2 regions of the Acidovorax sp. FG60 genome follow, and region 1 is predicted to be linked to the other one. Evidence: riboswitches for the same ligand, from Rfam matches in the RefSeq annotation. Region 1 holds a riboswitch; the other holds the start of a gene.
The links. Region 1 has a riboswitch for glycine ahead of ACODS0_RS09660 (D-amino acid dehydrogenase). Riboswitches for the same ligand answer to the same signal wherever they lie in the genome.
Positions count from the first base shown of each region.

Region 2: linked by a shared signal. The riboswitch ahead of gcvT (glycine cleavage system aminomethyltransferase GcvT) and the one ahead of ACODS0_RS09660 (D-amino acid dehydrogenase) in region 1 are both predicted to bind glycine.

Region 1 is NZ_JBMDJC010000005.1:135,539-144,417, forward strand. It holds gene sorT (SorT family sulfite dehydrogenase catalytic subunit) at 1-833, shown strand, start outside; gene sorU (SorU family sulfite dehydrogenase c-type cytochrome subunit) at 971-1,279, shown strand; gene ACODS0_RS09660 (D-amino acid dehydrogenase) at 1,336-2,655, opposite strand; glycine riboswitch at 2,746-2,867, opposite strand; gene ACODS0_RS09665 (2-keto-4-pentenoate hydratase) at 3,091-3,873, shown strand; gene ACODS0_RS09670 (YXWGXW repeat-containing protein) at 3,904-4,398, opposite strand; gene ACODS0_RS09675 (YXWGXW repeat-containing protein) at 4,557-5,099, opposite strand; gene ACODS0_RS09680 (hypothetical protein) at 5,288-5,668, opposite strand; gene ACODS0_RS09685 (DUF6463 family protein) at 5,721-6,146, opposite strand; gene ACODS0_RS09690 (ABC1 kinase family protein) at 6,159-7,478, opposite strand; gene ACODS0_RS09695 (DUF2867 domain-containing protein) at 7,465-8,028, opposite strand; gene ACODS0_RS09700 (TetR/AcrR family transcriptional regulator) at 8,025-8,879, opposite strand, start outside.
Region 2 is NZ_JBMDJC010000017.1:74,826-83,704, forward strand. It holds gene gcvP (aminomethyl-transferring glycine dehydrogenase) at 1-1,907, opposite strand, end outside; gene gcvH (glycine cleavage system protein GcvH) at 1,985-2,359, opposite strand; gene gcvT (glycine cleavage system aminomethyltransferase GcvT) at 2,445-3,587, opposite strand; glycine riboswitch at 3,637-3,763, opposite strand; glycine riboswitch at 3,777-3,876, opposite strand; gene ACODS0_RS21240 (TRAP transporter large permease) at 3,882-5,159, opposite strand; gene ACODS0_RS21245 (TRAP transporter small permease) at 5,156-5,650, opposite strand; gene ACODS0_RS21250 (TRAP transporter substrate-binding protein) at 5,779-6,750, opposite strand; gene ACODS0_RS21255 (Lrp/AsnC family transcriptional regulator) at 7,132-7,596, shown strand; gene ACODS0_RS21260 (LysR family transcriptional regulator) at 7,855-8,769, shown strand.

The DNA.
Region 1 (8,879 bases):
CCGTGGCCACCGTGCTGCAGTGCTCGGGCAATGGCCGGGGCTTTTTCCCCAGCAAGCCCAGCGGCACGCCCTGGTCGGTGGGCGCTGCCGGTTGTGTGGTCTGGAGCGGTGTACCGCTGCGCAACGTGGTGGCCGCCCTGGGCGGGCTGGCCGATGGTGCTGCCTACCTGACCGGCACGGGCGGCGAGAAACTGCCCGAAGGTGTGGACCCGCTCACCGTGCTGGTGGAGCGCTCGGTGCCCGTGAAGGCGATGGACGACGCACTGCTGGCCTGGGAGATGAACGGCGAGCCGCTGTCGCTCGCGCACGGCGGCCCGCTGCGGCTGGTGGTGCCCGGCTACCAGGGCGTGAACAACATCAAGTACGTCAAGCGCGTTGCGTTTACCAGCGCACAGTCGCAGGCGCGCATCATGTCGCACGGCTACCGCATGTCGCCGCCCGGCAGCAAGGCCAGCCCCGACCAGCCTTCGGTGTGGGAGATGGGCGTGAAGTCCTGGATCAACGGCCCCTTGCCCGACAAGGGGGCACTCAAGCCCGGACAGGTGCAGGTGCATGGCGTGGCCTTTGGCGGCACGCGCGGCATCAAGGGCGTGGAGGTGTCGGCCGATGGCGGCAAGACCTGGTTGGCGGCCAAGCTCATCGGCCCCGACCTGGGCCCCTTTGCCTGGCGGCAGTTTGCGTTGCCCGTGCGCCTGGAGGCGGGCACCCATGTGCTGGCCAGCCGAGCCACCGACACGGCAGGCAATGTGCAGGCCGAGCAGCGCGAGGAAAATCTGGGCGGCTACAACAACGCCAGCTGGCGCGACCACGCCGTCACCGTGACCGTGGCATGACCTCGCTCCCCCCTGAGGCGCTTTGCGCCTTCCCCCCGAAGGGGGGACGCCACCCGTGGCCTGGCAGAGCCAGTTCCACGGTGGCACTGGCATGGGTGCGCGCCGCTATCGAACGGCCTCGGGTGCCGCAAGGCGGTTTGCTGGTAGGGCTAGCGTTACTGTGGGCGGGTGCCAGCTGGGCCGCCGAGCCGGCCGAGCTGGCGCGCGGCAAGGAGCTGTTCACCAAGATCCAGCCCGCCTGCGCGGTGTGCCACACGCTGCAGGCCGCCGGGGCCGAGGGCCAGGTGGGTCCGGTGCTGGATGAGCTGAAACCCGACGCGGGCCGCGTGTTGCGCGCGCTGAAGGCAGGCATCGGCGTGATGCCCTCCTATGCCGAGCGCATGAGCGAAAAGGACATGTTGGCCGTGGCGCAATTCGTGGCGCACGCCACGGGCGCGGCCAAGTAGGCGCGGCCTCTCGCGGCGGTTGCAGCAGCGTTGCCTCGCTGCAATCGCGCGCTGCTTCAGGCCGCCGTGCGCGACGGCACCAGCGCCGCGCCCGCCGCGCGCCCCTGCAACCCCTGGAACGCAAAGTCCACCTCGGGCACGCGGCCGCTCACGATGTCTGCCAGGGCCTTGCCCGAGCCGCAGGCATGCGTCCAGCCCAGCGTGCCGTGGCCGGTGTTGAGGAACAGGTTGCCCACCTTCGTTTTGCCGATTAGCGGCACGTTGCTGGGCGTGGCGGGGCGCAGGCCACTCCAGAACTGGGCCTGGCTCGCCTCGCCCGCGCCAGGGAAGAGCTGTTCCACACGCCGCACGATGGCCTCGCAGCGCACCTGGTTCAGGTGGCGGTCGTAGCCGTTCAGCTCGGCCGTGCCTGCAATGCGCAGGCGATCACCGCCGCGTTCGCTGGTGTAGCGCGAGAACACGAGCTTGAACTCGTCGTCTGTCAGGCTCACCTGGTGCGCCTTGCTGGCGTCTTTCACCGGCATCGTCACCGAGTAGCCCTTGGCCGGGTAGATCGGCAGGTGGATGCCCAGCGGCTGCGCCAGCAGCGGGCTGAACGAGCCCATGGCCAGCACAAACGCATCGCCGCGCACGCGCTCGAAGCGGCCTTCGGCATTGGTCACTTCCACGTGGTCGATGCGGCCGCCTGCCTCGCGCAGTGCGGTGATGTGGTGGCCCATGCGGAACTGCACGCCCGCCGCTTCACACAGCTTGGCCAGCTCGCGTGTGAACTGGTTGGCATCGCCCGATTCGTCCTCGGCCGTGTAGGTGGCGCCTGCCAGCTGCGGGCGGATATGGGCCAGGGCGGGCTCGATGCGCACGGCTTCGTCGGCGCTGATCACCTGCCGCTCGCAGCCCAGCGCGCGCATCTGCTCGGCAGGGGCCAGGGCACCGTCGAACTCCTTGGCGTTGGTATAGAAGTGCAGGATGCCCTGCGTGCGCTGGTCGTACTGGATGCCGGTGGCCGCGCGCAGCTGCTGCAGCGTGTCGCGGCTGTAGGTGCCCAGGCGCACGATTTGCTCGATGTTGTGGCGCGTGCGCGCTGGCGTGCAGTTACGCAAAAAGGACAGGCCCCACAGCCACTGGCGCATGTCGGCGCGGATGCGGAACAGCAGGGGCGCATCCTCCTTGCCCAACCACTGCAGCACCTTGAGCGGCGCGCTGGGGTTGGCCCAGGGCTCGGCGTGGCTCACCGAGATCTGGCCGCCGTTGGCAAAGCTGGTCTCGGCGCCGGGCGCACCCTGGCGGTCGATGACCGTGACCTCATGGCCAAGTTGTTGCAGGAAATAAGCCGAAGTCACGCCGAGCAAGCCGGCGCCCAAAACGATCACGCGCATTTTTGAGCCTTTTAAGGGTTCAGCGCTTGATGGATTTGCGTTGGCAGCTATTGATTCAATAGCAAGCAGCCAGCGCGCGTCCGCCAAGCTGCCGCTCCCCCTGTCCTTGGTACCTGAGAGATTCACCACCCAGCCCACATGGCGCGCGGTTTGCTCCTTCGGTGCGCCACAACGCTGCTGACAGGTTGGGGCGGCTCTCCAGACGGCTTTGATAAATGGTGCAGTACGGGACCTGAGCGTGTATGGGAGTTTGCGCCTTCGGTGCAGCGGTGGGCCTTGTGGCCTGCCGTGCTCTCCTGCGGGGGCCATTCTAGGAGGGTGCGGGCGGCGGTGGGGTGTTTGGGGCGGCTAATGGGCGGCAATCGTTGCTGATGCTGGCGGCGACATGGAGTCGCCATAATCCGGCGATTTGACCCACCCCAGGACGCTTTTCCCATGCCCGATACCGCCTTTGACCCCTTCGCCAGCGCCGCCGTGATCACCATGGCGCGCCAGGGACGCACGCCCCGGCCGCTGGATCTGCCCGCTGCATTGCGCCCTCGCGATGCGGCCGAGGCCTACGCCGTGCAGGACGCCGTAGTGCGTGAGCGGGGCGAAATTGTGGGCTGGAAGGTGGGCGCCGCGTCGCCCCAGGCCCAACCCGCGCGTGCGGCGCTGACCCGCGACTCGGTGTGGGTGGAGCAGCCTGGCCAGGAGGTCAACTTGTCGGCCACAGGCTTTGCCGTTATGGGGGTGGAGGCGGAGCTGGTGTACGAACTGGGCGCAGACCTGCCCGCACGCGCCACGCCCTACAGCGCGGCCGAGGTGCTGGCCGCCATGGTGTCGGTGCGTGCCGCCATTGAGGTGTGCGACACGCGCTTTGCCGCCTGGGCACAACAAGGGGATTGGAGTCGCCTGGCCGACCAGGCCTGCCATGGGGCGCTGATCGTGGGTTCGGGTTTGACCGACGTGGCTTCGGTGCAGCCCCTGGTGGAAGGGGTCAGCCTGTCGGTGAACGGATCGGTGGCCGTGCAGCACGCCACCTGGGCCAACCCGGCGGGCGACCCTCTGCGGCTGCTGGTGTGGCTGGCCAACGAAGGCGCGCGCAGCCTGGGAGGGCTGCGCGCAGGGCAGTGGGTGACCACCGGGTCGTGCACCGGCACCGTGATGGTGGCACCGGGCACGGTGGTGGTTGCCGACTTCCCTGGTGTCGGTCGCGCCGAGGTGAAATTCGACTGAACCGTTACGAGGATCGTGGAACGCGGCAGATCAGTTGCGGCGCGGGTTGTCCGGCTGGCTGTCGCGGCGGTTGGACACGCCGTCACCGTCGCGATCACGGTCATTGCGGTTGGAGATGCCATCGCCATCGCGGTCCCGGTCGTTGCGGTCGGCAATGCCGTCACCGTCACTGTCCCAGCGGCCCCGCTGCATTTCCCAGCGGCCATCGCGCTCCACCCATTGGGGCTGCCGGTACTGGTAGCCGCTGCGCGCTTGTACCCAGTGGCCCTTCACCCAGCGGTGGCGGTTGCCGCGCCATTCCCAATGGCCTTGTTCCCACACCTGGCCACGGCGTGGGCGCGGCACGGCTTCGTACCGTGGGGGTGGGGGCGCGGGAATCACCTGGTAGGTCTGCGTAGGCTGGTACCCACGCTGTGGCTGGTCGGACTGAATGACGACGGTGCCTTGAATGGCCGCGTGTGTCGGTACGAGGGGCAGCAGTGCCGTCAGGGCGATGGCGGCTGCGGTCAGTGTTTGGCGGGTCATGGTGGTCTCCGGGGTGATTCCTGGCGGAATCGGTCTTTGCATGGTGGCGGCCTGGTGCGCGGCGCCACGTAGGTGCTCAGCGGGGGCGGGCGTAGGCCAAAGGGGGGAGTGGGCGCGGGGGCTCGCGAGCCTCCGCGCTCCTTCAGCTGTTCAATCGTTCAATTGCGGTAGGGGTTGTCCGGGCGGCGGTCGTGCCGATTGGGAACGCCGTCTCCGTCACGGTCGCGGTCGTAGCGGTTGGACACGCCATCGCGGTCTCGGTCGTGGTGATCGCGGTCGTAGCGGTTGGGAACACCATCACCATCGCGGTCACGGTCATAGCGGTTGGGGATGCCGTCGCCATCACGGTCCCAGCGGCCGGGGCGCAGGTCCCACCGGCCGCCGTGTTCCACCCAGCGCGGCTCGCGGTAGTAGTAACCAGGGCGCGCCTTCACCCAGTGGCCCTGGACCCAGACATGGCGGTGGCCGCGCCAATCCCAATAGCCGGGCACCCACACCATGTTGTGCCGAGGGCGGGGCGCCACTTCATGGCGGGGGGGCGGTGGTGGGCCGTATTGCACCACCATGGGCGCTGGCGCCTGGTAGTGGTGGGGCTGCCCCGACTGGATGACAACGGTGGCGCTGGTCTGTGCCTGCGCCACCGTTGCGGCGCCCAGAGACAGCAAGGCGATGGAAACAGCGGCGAGTGCATTGCGGGCCATGGTGATCTCCTCAGAATGATTCCTTGCGGAACCGGAGACTTCATGGTGCAGATGCTGCGTCAAGCCGGTGTAGGCGAATTGCGAAGTCTTGTGAAGTTGTGTTTCCTGCAGCAGGAGCAGCCGCGGTTTCCGTGATTTTTCTCACACTTCCGGCAAGCTGCCCACCCACGTGAACGTAGTGCGGCCCTTCAGCGCCACCACACCAGCGCCGCCACCACGAGCAGGGCAAACCAGGCAGGGTGTCGGCCCTCAGTGGCATAGAACACCAGCACGCCGCTGGCCAGCGTGGCGACCCCGGCCACATCGGCCACCCAGGCTCCCAGGTCCGCGTCCACGGGCGCGGTCCCCAGGCGCCACATCAAGGCGCTCAGGGCCCAGCCCAGCACGGTGGCCAGGTGCCAGGTGCCCCACAGAATGCGCACCTGCCACTCCCGCAGCACGGGCCGTCCGCCGGTGGGCACGATGCCCTCTGTGCGCAGGGCGCGAAACACCAGCAATTCACCCAGCACCGAGTGCGCAACACCCACCAGGGCGAGGCCCCCGGCTGCCAGTACCAGCGCAGTATTCATGGACAGTTTCTAGTTCAATCAGGATGGCCGTGGAAGGTGCAGACGCAGCGCATCAACCGCCTTTTTCGCCTTCAGCGCTTTGGGGCCAGCACAGGGCGAGCGCGGGCGGCAGCGCCAGCCAGAAACCGGAGGAAGGCATGAGCACAATGCCCAGCACCGTGAGTGCCAGCAACCCGGCACCCAGCCCGCGCAAAGGAACGGGCGTCAGGGCAGCGTTGCGTTCGGCCAGCAGGATGGCCCAGCCCAGCAACGCGAACAACACGCCGAACAGTACAAACCAGACCACGGCGCCCACGGCCGGGTCTTTTTGTACGCTGTTGAAAACGCCGCGCTGCACGATCTCTTGCAGCTGGGTCGGAAACACGACGGCCGCATACAGCGTGTGCAGCACCGCCACGGCCAGCATCCACTGGCCCTTCCAGCGGTTGCGAAGCGGTATGGCCGTAGAGCGAGGGGAGGGGGAGGTCAGGGAGGTCATGTGGGTGGGGTCCTATGAAGGAAGAAGGGCGGGGCAATGCGTGTGGACACGCGCGCCCAGCCCCGTAAGCAGGTGCATGAGGCCCATCCACATGCGCTCGAACGCGGGCATCTCGCCGGGCACCTGCACCAGGTGCTCGCCCAGCATGCGCTGGTGCCGTCCGGCCGTGATGGGTGGCGGCGTCTTGACGCCAAAATCGAAAATCGGTTGCGTGAAGGGCTCCATCTGCCAGGCCTGCATGTCAGCCAGTGCGGGCGCGAGTTCGGCGGTGTAGGCAGGCACGGTGAGGCGGGCGTTGACGAGTCCGAGTGCCTGGTAAGCCTGCAGCACCAGCGCGTCTCGCTGTGGGTCGGTGGCAGGCCTCAGCAGGGCGGACCATGCTTTTGTCACCTGGGTGCGAAAGTGCTCCGACAGGCTGCGCGTGCAGCCAAAGTCCAGCACGCCCACGGTGCCATCGGGTGCGAACAGAAAATTACCCGGGTGCGGATCGGCGTGCACTCGGCCCAGCACAAAGAGGCAGTGCATGAACCAGTCCCACAGGTGCTGTCCGGCACAGTCGCGCTGCGCCTGCGTGGGCTGCGAGGCCAGCCAGTCCTGCAGATGCTGGCCCGGCAGAAACTGCTGTGTGAGCACCTGGGCCCGGGTATGCGACAGGATGGGCTGGGCCAGCACCACGCCCGGCAGCGCCGCGTGCTCTGCGAACCACTGCAGTTGTTCGGCCTCCTGCAGGTAATCCACCTCGCGCAGCAGCGTGGCCTCGATCTCGGTCATCACGCTGTCCACCACGGTGTTGGCGGGCAGCGGCATGTCGGTATGGGCCAGGGCGCGCAGCGCGGCGCGCATGAGCTGCATGTCGCTGGTGATGGTGGCGGCGATGCCGGGGTACTGCACCTTCACGGCCACCGTGCCGTGGCCTGCCAGCTGCGCGCGGTGCACCTGGCCCAGGCTGGCGGCGGCGAAGGCGGTGGGTTCGAAGTGTTCAAACAATGCCTCGGGCTCCTGCCCGAAAGCTTGGCGGAACACGCGGCCCACCAGCGCGCGGTTGAGTGGCGGGGCCTGGTGGTGGGCGCGCGCCAGCTCTTGCCGCACACCGTCGGGCAGCAGGCCGGGGTGCATGCTGAGCAACTGCGACACCTTGAGCGCCGAGCCCCGCAACTGGCCCAGCGCGCCAAAGAGAATGCGGCCGAGGGCGGCTTCGTGGTCGGCCTGCGCTTGGGCAGATGGCGTGCGCACGCGGTGCCCCAGCTGGGCCATCCCGATGCGCGCGGCAGCGATGCCCGTGATGGTGCCGCGCGCCAGGCGGCCGGTGCGCGGCGGTTCAGTGCGTGCCATGGTCTGCCAGGCGTTGCACCATGGCCCGTGCAATGCGGCGGTGAAAGGGGGTCACCACCGCCATGTAGGCATGCCCGAGCGTGTTGTGGATGTGCACCACGGTGCTGAGCACCATGGTCGGCGGCCCAGAGGTCTGGGTCCGTCCGCAGTGCTTGGTCAGTGCAACCTGCACGTCGAGGTGCCTGTCGTCCTGGCCCATCACGACTTCGGTGTCGCTCAGGTGGCGGATGCGGAAGATGCCCACGCGGTCTCCCACACGGTAGCTGCTGGCCTCGCGCAGCGATCTGCCGCTGGCGGGGGGGTACCCATCGTGCAGTTGCCCCAGGTCCTTCAGGCCCACCAGCCGCACCAGCTTGTTGCGCACGGTCATGAGCATTTGTGTCCAGCGCGGCGTGCGGGCCACCACGTCCAGCCAGGCCTGCAGGGCGGTGTGGGAGGGCTGGCCGTCTGCCACCTCGTAGGCATCAAAAAAATGGGCGCCGGGCAAGCTGGCATGGATGGCGGTGCCTGCGGGCACCTGCGTTTCGCGCACGGTGGGGGCGGTGGTCATGCGGACTTCCTCTTGCGTGGTGCGGCGGCGGGCTTGGCGGTGGTGCTGGGGGGCGGGACTGGGCTGGCTGCGCGTGGTTTGCGCGGCGTACGGGGCGGCTTGGAAGGCTCTGGCGCTGCGGGTGAACCGGCGTTTGCCGTGTGGGCCTGGTGTGCCTGGGGAGTGCTGTAGGGCGCGCTGGCCATGGCCTGCTTGGCCAGCTGCAGCATCCCCATGAGGCCGCTGCTGTGCTGCACCATGCGGGCCATCTGGCTGCGCAGCACAAAGCCGCCCAGTTGCAGCGCGCGGTTGACGAGCCCGCCACGCAGCGCCTGCACCAGCACACCCAGCGAAAGGTCCACCAGCTGCGTGGTGTCGGCAAATTCGTCGGAGGTGTCGGCCAGCCAGTAGGTCACCACACCGGCCAGGTAGTCGGTGTAGAGCCCACCCGCCATGCCTTTGAAGTCGCAGGGCTCGATTTCGCCACTGGCCTCTGCCGCTTCGAGAAAGCTGGCGACGGCCTCGCGCAGGCTCTGGCGCGCCGCCAGGGGCTCGGCCAGCATCGACAGCGGCGAGCGCCGCGCCAGACTGCGCACCTGGGCCACAAATTCGCGGTCGGCCAGCAGGCGCTCCAGCACGGCGTCGGTCAGGCGCTGCAGCTTTTCCTGCAGCTGATAGCCCGCGAAGCCTGGCGTCTGCAGGGTTTCGGCCAGCGCCTGGTGGACCACATCGTCCAGGTAGCCGAGCACGATGCGGTCCTTGGTGGGGAAGTATTTGTAGATCGTGGCGTCGCCAATGCCTGCTGCACGCGCGATGTCTTTCATCGTCGTGCCGTCAAAGCCCTGGCGGGTCATGAGGTCCACCGCGCTGGC
Region 2 (8,879 bases), on a different contig from region 1:
ACGTTGCCGTTGGCGTCGCAGGCGGTCACTACCACCTGCATGCCCACCATCTGGGCGCTGGCGGGGTTGGTGCCGTGTGCGCTGCTGGGGATCAGGCAGATGTTGCGGTGGCTATCGCCCTGGGCCTCGTGGTATGCCTTGATGGCCAGCAGGCCCGCGTATTCGCCTTGCGATCCGGCGTTGGGCTGCAGGCTGATGCCTGCGTAGCCCGTGGCCTGGCACAGCCAGGCGCGCAGTTGTTCGTCCAGCTCCTTGTAGCCTTGCAACTGGTCAGCGGGTGCGAAGGGGTGCACGTTGGCGAATTCGGGCCAGGTGATGGGGATCATCTCGCTCGTGGCATTGAGCTTCATGGTGCAGCTGCCCAGCGGGATCATGCTGCGGTCCAACGCCAGGTCCTTGTCAGACAGCTGGCGGATGTAGCGCAGCATGCCGGTTTCGGAGTGGTGGGTGTTGAACACCGGGTGCGTGAGGTAGCTGCTGGTGCGGCGCAGCTCGGCCGGAATCAGCAACTCCACGCCTTTCTCAAAAGCATCGAACGTGGGCAACGCCTGGCCGTCCTGGGCAAAGACTTTCCACAGCAGCTCGATGTCGGCGCGCGTGGTGGTCTCGTCCAAGGAGATGCACAGGTAGTTTCCGAAATAAATTCGCAGGTTGGCGCCCAGCTGTACTGCGCGAGCAGCTATGGATTTAGTAGCGCCATCGGTTTTGAGCGTCAGCGTGTCAAAACACGCCTGCGGGCGCACCGGTGCGCCCAGTTGGGCGAGCCCCTTGGCCAGAATGGCGGTGTAGCTGGCCACCCGCTGTGCAATGCGCTTGAGCCCATCGGGGCCATGGTACACGGCGTACATGCTGGCGATCACGGCGGGCAACACCTGCGCGGTGCAGATGTTGGACGTGGCCTTTTCGCGGCGGATGTGCTGCTCGCGCGTTTGCAGGGCCAGGCGGTAGGCGGGCTTGCCATGTGTATCCACGCTCACGCCCACCAGGCGGCCGGGCAGACTGCGCTTGAACTCGTCGCGGCAGGCCATGTAGGCAGCGTGCGGGCCACCCGCGCCCATGGGCATGCCGAAGCGCTGCGTGGTGCCCACGACGATGTCGGCACCCCATTCACCGGGCGGGGTGATCAGCGTGAGGGCCAGCAGGTCGGCCGCTGCGATGAAGGCCGCCTGTTTGGCATGCGCCTTCTCCACATCAGCGCGCAGGTCGTCAATGCGGCCGCTGGTGGCAGGGTACTGGGCCAGCACGGCGAAATACTCGCCATTCAGCGCTGCATCCCATTCGGCGGCGGAGTTGGCCAGCACCACTTCGATATTGAGGGGCTTGGCACGGGTCTGGATCACTTCGATGGTTTGCGGGTGGGCATCACCGGCCACCACAAACACATTGCTCTTGCTCTTGACGGAGCGCTTGGCCAGCGTCATCGCCTCAGCGGCGGCCGTGGCTTCGTCCAGCATCGACGCATTGGCAATCGGCATGCCGGTCAGATCGCAGACCATGGTCTGAAAATTGACCAGCGCCTCCATGCGGCCTTGCGAGATTTCGGCCTGGTACGGCGTGTAGGCCGTGTACCAGGCGGGGTTCTCCAGGATGTTGCGCAGGATGACGCCCGGTGTGTGGGTGCCGTAGTAGCCCTGGCCGATGAAGCTCTTCAGGACCTGGTTCTTCGATGCCATCGCCTTGAGTTCGGCCAGCGCCGCCGCTTCCGTGATCGGCAGGGGCAGGTCCATCGCGCTGCTGCGTGCAATGGAGCGCGGGACGATGGAGTCGATGAGGGCGCGGCGCGAGGCCTCGCCAATCACCGACAGCATGTGCGCTTCATCGGCCGCATCGATGCCGATGTGGCGTGGCAGGAATTCGGTGGCGTTTTCAAGCGCTGCGAGCGTGGTCAGGGGGGCGAGGGTGGTCATCGGCGGCGGCGTGGGACAACAAGGAGGCACATTGGCCCGGCAGGGCGCCGGGCCTCGGGGAACAAAAGATCCGGAGATCAGGCGTTCTTGGCGAACTCTGCGTACGCAGGTTCGTCCATGAGCGCGTCGAATTGCATCATGTCGGTCACGTGGACCTTGAAGAACCAGCCAGCGCCCAGCGGGTCGGTGTTGGCCAGCGAGGGGTCGGCGCGCAGGGCTTCGTTCACCTCGACGATTTCGCCGCTGACGGGCATGTACACGTCGGCGGCGGCTTTGACGGACTCCACCACGCCGGCGACTTCACCTTGGGTGAAGGTCTTGCCGACTTCGGGCAGGTCCACAAACACCACATCGCCCAGCGCGTCCTGGGCGTGTACCGTGATGCCCACGGTGGCGGCTTCGTGGTCGGAGATGTCGATCCACTCGTGATCCTTGGAAAACTTGACGGTCATGGGGGCTCCAGAAAAAAAGGGGGGAAACAAACAAAAGTGCCGATGCCAGCCAAGACTGTAGCCGGGCTGGCGCAGTTTCAGACGGTCAGCCGCGGTAGTAGCGCGCGGGGGTAAAGGGCATGGCACGCACTTCCATGGGCACGGCCTTGCCGCGCACGATGGCGTTCACCCGCGTGCCGATGGCGGCGAAGGCGGGTGTGACATAGCCCATGGCCACGGGTTCGTTCACCGTGGGGCCCAGCAGGCCGCTGGTCACTTCGCCAATCTTCTGGCCGTCTTCGCTCTGCAATTCGGTGTGTTCGCGCACGGGCACACGCTCCAGCGCGACGAGGCCAACGCGCTTGCGCTGCAGGCTGGCGGGGTTGTCGATCTGCGCGAGCACCTTGTCTGATCCGGGGAAACCCCCTGCGCGGGCGCCTCCCATGCGACGCACCTTCTGGATGGCCCAGTTCAGCGCGGCTTCAGGCGGCGTGGTGGTGGTGTCGATGTCGTTGCCATACAGGCACAGGCCCGCTTCGAGCCGCAGCGAGTTGCGGGCGCCCAGGCCGATGGGTTTGACCTCGGGCTGAGCAAGCAGGGCGCGGGCCAGGGTGTCGGCCTGCGCAGCGGGCACCGAGATTTCAAAACCGTCTTCACCGGTGTAGCCGCTGCGGGTCACAAAACAGTCGCAGCCTGCAATGGAAAAATCGCCGCCCGTCATGAAAACCAGCTTTTCCACGCCGGGCGCCAGGCGCGCAAGTGCTGTGACGGCCTGCGGGCCCTGCAGCGCCAGCAGCGCGTGGTTGGGCATGGGGATCACATTGCAACGCTGGCCGATGCGCGCCTGGATATGGGCAATGTCGCCCACCTTGCAGGCACCGTTCACGATCACGAACAGCGTGGGCTTGCCATCCACCACGCCTTGGTTGAAAAACATCAGGTCGTCGATGACCGTGCCTTCGTCGGTGAGCAGCAGCCCGTAGCGCTGTTTGCCCACGGGCAGGTCGATCACGTCCACCGGCATCAGGGTTTCAAACGCCGCTGCGGCGTCAGAGCCGACCAGCTTGAGCTGGCCCATGTGCGAGACGTCAAACAAGCCCGCCGCGCTGCGCGTGTGCTGGTGTTCGGCCATCAGGCCAGCGGGGTATTGCACGGGCATGGAGTAGCCGGCGAACGGCACCATGCGGGCGCCCAGCTCGATGTGCAGGGCGTTCAGGGGCGTGGTAAGCAGGGGGGCGGTGGCTGACATGGCGGAACTCCGGGGCAAATGAGGGCCGCAGCCACAAGGTGGCTACGGGATTTGCCCTGCTGTCCGCTTTACCTGAGAGATTCACCGCAGCGCCCTGGCTGGCCATGCGGTTTGCTCCTTCGGTGGATGGCCTCAACACGCGGTGCGGTGGGCCATCTCTCTCCAGCAAGGGAACGCCCACATCACTGCGGGCGGTTGTCAGTCCTTTTGCCTGAGCGTTCGGCTGCTGCCTGCGCCTTCGGCGGTGCGGTGGCCTGTGGGGCTTGGCACTCTCTCCTGACCGAGGGATTCTAACTACTTTGCGTAGACCAGATCGCGCAAACCCAGCGACAACTGCGGCACATAGGTCACCACCATCAGGCAGGCCATGATGACAAGCACAAACGGAATCAGGTGCCCGACGATGCGGTCCAGCGATATTCGCGCCACGGTGCAGGCTGCAAACAGGTTCACGCCAAACGGCGGCGTGATCATGCCCATGGCCAGGTTCACTACCATGATCAGGCCAAAGTGCACCGGGTCCACACCAAAGTGGATGGCCACGGGAGCCAGGATGGGCGCCAGAACGATGATGGCGGCACTGGTCTCGATGAACATGCCGATCACGAACAACGCCGCGTTCACCCCGAGCAGGAAGAGGGTGGGAGATTGCAGCACCGCCTCCAGCCAGCGGCCAATGGCATCCGGCACGCCAGCACGGGTGATGAGGAAGGCGAACAGGCCCGCATTGGCAATGATGAACATGATCACTGCGGACGAGATGGCCGATTTGCGCAGGATGGCAAACAGGTCCTTGAGCCGGATCTCGCGGTATATCACCACCCCCACAATCAATGCGTAGAACACCGCCACGGCCGATGCTTCAGTGGGGGTGAATACGCCACCGTAGATGCCGCCAAGGATGATCACCGGCATCAGCAGCGCCCAGCCCGCCTGCAGCGTGGCCTTGCCAAGAGACATGCGGCCGTCGCCGTCGTTTTTGCCCCAGCCCTTGTACTTGCAGTACGCCCAGACAAAAAGCATCAGCGCGCCACTGATCAGCAGCCCCGGGCCAAAGCCGGCGATGAACAGCTCGCCAATCGACACTTCGGCGCTCACGCCATACAGGATCATGGGGATGGAGGGCGGGATGATCACGCCCAGCTCGGCGCTGGTGGCCTGCAGGGATGCGGCGTAGCTCGTGGGGTAGCCATGCTTGATGAGCGCGGGGATCAGGATGGCGCCAATGGCAAATGTGGTGGCCACCGACGAGCCCGACACGGCCGCAAAGATCATGCAGGTCAGCACGCAGGTCATGGGCAGGCCACCCTGCACGCCGCCCACGATGCTCTTGGCAAACTCCACCAGGCGGCGGGATATGCCGCCCGTTTCCATCAGGTTGCCCGCGAGGATGAAGAACGGAATGGCGGCCAGCGGAAATTTGTTGATGGAGCCAAACATCTCCTTCACAGAGATCAGCATGTTGGCATTGGCTACCTGGATGCCCAGGATGGAGGCCAGGCCGATGGAAACGGCCACGGACACAGTGAGTGCAAAACACAGCACCATGGTGGTGATCATGACGGGCGTCATTGCGCGGTCTCCAGCTCAAGGCGTTGAGGGTCTAGCAGGTTGCCGACGATGCCAATGGCGCTGAACACGCCACCCACCGGCATGGCCACGTAGGCCCAGAACATGGAGACGGATTCGAGCCCCGCCATCGACTGCACGCCGCCGCGTTGGGCATAGTCCCAGCCCCACCACACGATCACGCCAATCAGTGCCAGCGCCGCCACTGCCACGACATAGTCCAGCACCCGGCGCACGCGCGGGGGGCTCCAGCGGTACAGCACATCCACGCTGACCATCGCGCCCTGGCGGAACGCGCTGGGGATGGCCAGGAACACCATCCAGATCAGGCTGAAACGGATCAGCACTTCAGTCCACTCGGCGGGCTGCTCCAGCACAAAGCGGGTCACGATCTGGAACATGCCCAGCGATGCGGCAATGACCAGCATGGCGCACGCGCCGAGCAACGCTGCAAACGTGGCCCCGCGTTCAAACATCAGAAAGGCTTTTTTCATGGGGCGGACAACGCCATGGGTTCAGAAGATTCGGTGGAGAGAATCAGATTGAAGATAAAAAACGCCCGTAGCGCTTATTCTACGGGCGTTGTGTGCTACTAAAAATATAGTAGCTGATGCGCATGCAACTACTTGACGTCGCGGATCTTGTCCAGGGTGGCCTTGCCAAACTGTTTTTCAAACTCGGCGTTCACAGGCGCCAGCGCCGCCACAAACTTGGACTTGTCCGGATTGTCCACCACCGTCATGCCTTTGGCGCGCAGGTCGGCCACGCCCTTGGCGTCGTCTTCATCCACGCGTGCACGGTTGGCCTTGGTGCCTTCCTTGGCGGCGTCGATGAAGGCCTGCTTGTCGGCGGCCGAGAGCTTGTCGAACGAGGCCTTGTTCATCACGAAGATGGCAGGCGAATACACGTGGCCGGTCAGCGTCAGGTGCTTTTGAACCTGGTCGAACTTGGCCGAGATGATCACGGGCAGCGGGTTCTCCTGGCCGTCCACGGTGCCTTGCTGCAGGGCGGTGAACACTTCGGGGAAGGCCATGGGCGTGGTGATGATGCCGAAGCCCTTGTACGCGGCGATGTGCACGGGGTTTTCCATGGTGCGCATCTTCAGGCCCTTGAGGTCTTCAGGCGTGTTCACCGAGCGCTTGCTGTTCGTCATGTGGCGAAAGCCGTTCTCGGCCCAGGCCAGGGCCTTGAAGCCCTTGCTATCGAACTTGGTCAGCATCTCCTGGCCGATGGGGCCATCCAGCACCGCACGCGCATGGGCCTTGTCGCGGAACAGGAAGGGCACGTCAAAGATGCGCGCTTCGGGCACAAAGTTGGGCACGGGGCCGGTGGAGCTGAAGGCCAGCTCTTGCGTGCCCAGCTGCACGGCTTCAATCGACTCGCGCTCGCCACCCAGGGCGCCGTTGTAGAACGTCTGTACCTTATAGCGGCCGGCCGTGCGCTTTTCGACTTCCTTGGCAAACGTGTCGATGGCAATCCCCTGGTGGGAATTCTGGGCTGTCGAGATGCTGATGCGCATGGTGGTCTGCGCGGCAGCGGTGGCCACAAAGCCGAGCGCAAGGCTCAGGCCGACGACGAGTTTGGTCAGTTGCATGCTGTCTCCTGTTAATGGTGGGCTGGGTTGGTGGGGATGCACGGTTGCTCCTTGCAGAGCGGACCCCAGCCTCTGCCAAATTATGGCGGTGCAGCATCGGCGCAGGCATCGGGGTTTGTGCTGGTAAGCGTGCTTATTAACTACCCACCAGGGCGCTAGCCAAGACGCTTCTGGCGGCCATGGGCGACGCCAAAAAATGCCAAGGGCCCCGTGCTGGCGGTAACCAGCCGGGGCCTTGTCAGTTTGTGCGCTCCGGTAAGAGCGCCTTGATGGAAGAAGTATGCGCGGGGCGGATGAGATGAATTTGCTGAATTCGCTTCAAATGGAGTGAATTGCAGAATAATTTTCTGTGTTGGCGAATATTGGTGAATAATCCATCCGATGGATCGACTGGATAGAAAAATTCTCGCTGTGCTGCAGGGCAACGCCCGCGCCAGCCTGCAAGAGATCGGGCAGGCCGTGGGCCTGAGCGCATCGCCCTGCTGGGGCCGCATCAAGAAGATGGAAGAGGCGGGTGTGATCCAGGGCTATACCGTGCGCATCAACCCGCAGTCGCTGGACCTGGCCGACACGGTGCTGGTGCAGGTCACGCTCGACAGCCATTCCGACAACACGCTCGAAAAATTTGGCGAAACACTCGCCAGCATTCCCGAGGTGATCGAGGCGCACCTGGTGTCGGGCGACTACGACTACCTGCTGCGCATCGTCGTGAAGGACACGCGCGACTACGAGCGCTTGCTGCGTGAGAAGCTCTACAAGATCAAAGGCATCCGGCACAGCCGCTCCAGCTTCGTGCTGCGCACGCTCAAGAAGGCCGATCTGCCCCTGTTTGTGGGGTGGGTTTGAATGAAATTGGACTCTAGCGCTTATCTGTAAAGCGCCAATAGCTATTGTTTTTATAGCATTTGCATTCGGTCGCAATTCCATTGCGCAGGCATCGAGGAAACCCGGCGATGCTCTGTTTTTGCGGCTCAAAGGCTGTGGAGCACGTGGATCAACGGCAGAATGGCCACGCCTTTCGGCGCTGGCTTGGGGGATGTTGCACCACCACGGTGCACCGCCAAGGAGCTTGCAACGTGCCAGCAAGGCCGGAGAACCACCACCATGAACCTGCGTTTTGTCGAAGCCTTTTACTGGGTGGCCTCCCTCAAGAGCGTGACGCGCGCGGCGGAAAAACTCTTTCTGACGCAGTCGGCCATGTCCAGCCGCGTGGCGGCGCTGGAGGAAGAACTGGGCGTGCTGCTGCTGGACCGGCGCGACAAGCATTTCAAGCTCACAGTGGCGGGCACGCGCTTTCTGACGTACGCCAAGCGGATGCTGGAGCTGCAACGCCAGCTCAAGGCCGAGATGGGCTCGGGCGGCCCGCTGGAAGTGTCGATTCGACTGGGCGCCATTGAGTCGGTGCTCCACTCGTGGCTCATCCCCTGGGTGGAACAACTGCGCAAGGACAACCCGCTGCTGGAGCTGGAACTCACGGTCGAATCCACGCCGGTGCTGCTGGATCAGATCCGCCGGGGCACGCTGGATGCCGTGTTTGCGGCCTTGCCCGCATCGGCCGAAGGCATTCGCAGCCAGGCGCTGACGCCGATGGAGATGGTGTTCGTCGGCAACAGCAAGATCCACCGCAAGCGGCGCTATGCATCAGAAGACTTTGCCGGCACCGACATCCTGACCTTTCAGCGCGGTTCTCAGCCCCATGTGTACCTGTTGGACACGCTGCGCCAGGCGCAGGTGGAGCCGCGCTGCGTGCACACCATTTCCTCAATCTCTGCCATGGTGCAGCTGGTGCAGGGCGGTTTTGGCGTTGCCACGCTGCCGCGCCTGGCGGTGCAGAGGATGCTGGCATTCCCGGATCTTCGTGCGCTGGCCTGCGACATTGCGCTGCGTCCACTGCCCATTCACGTGAGCTACCGCGAAGACCCGTCTTCGCCCGCGATGGAGGCGATCGTGCGTTCGGCGCTCAGCTTCATCGAAGCGCAGCAACCCCCAGCGCCCAAGCCCCGCAAGGCCCGCGCCTGAGCGCGGGGACCACGCACGCTCCTTTTTTCCGCTGCGCGCACTGCGGTTGCGCTGTCTGCGTTTACGGCGCAGCCCCGAGAACTTCGCATTGAAGCGACATGCGCAGTTCG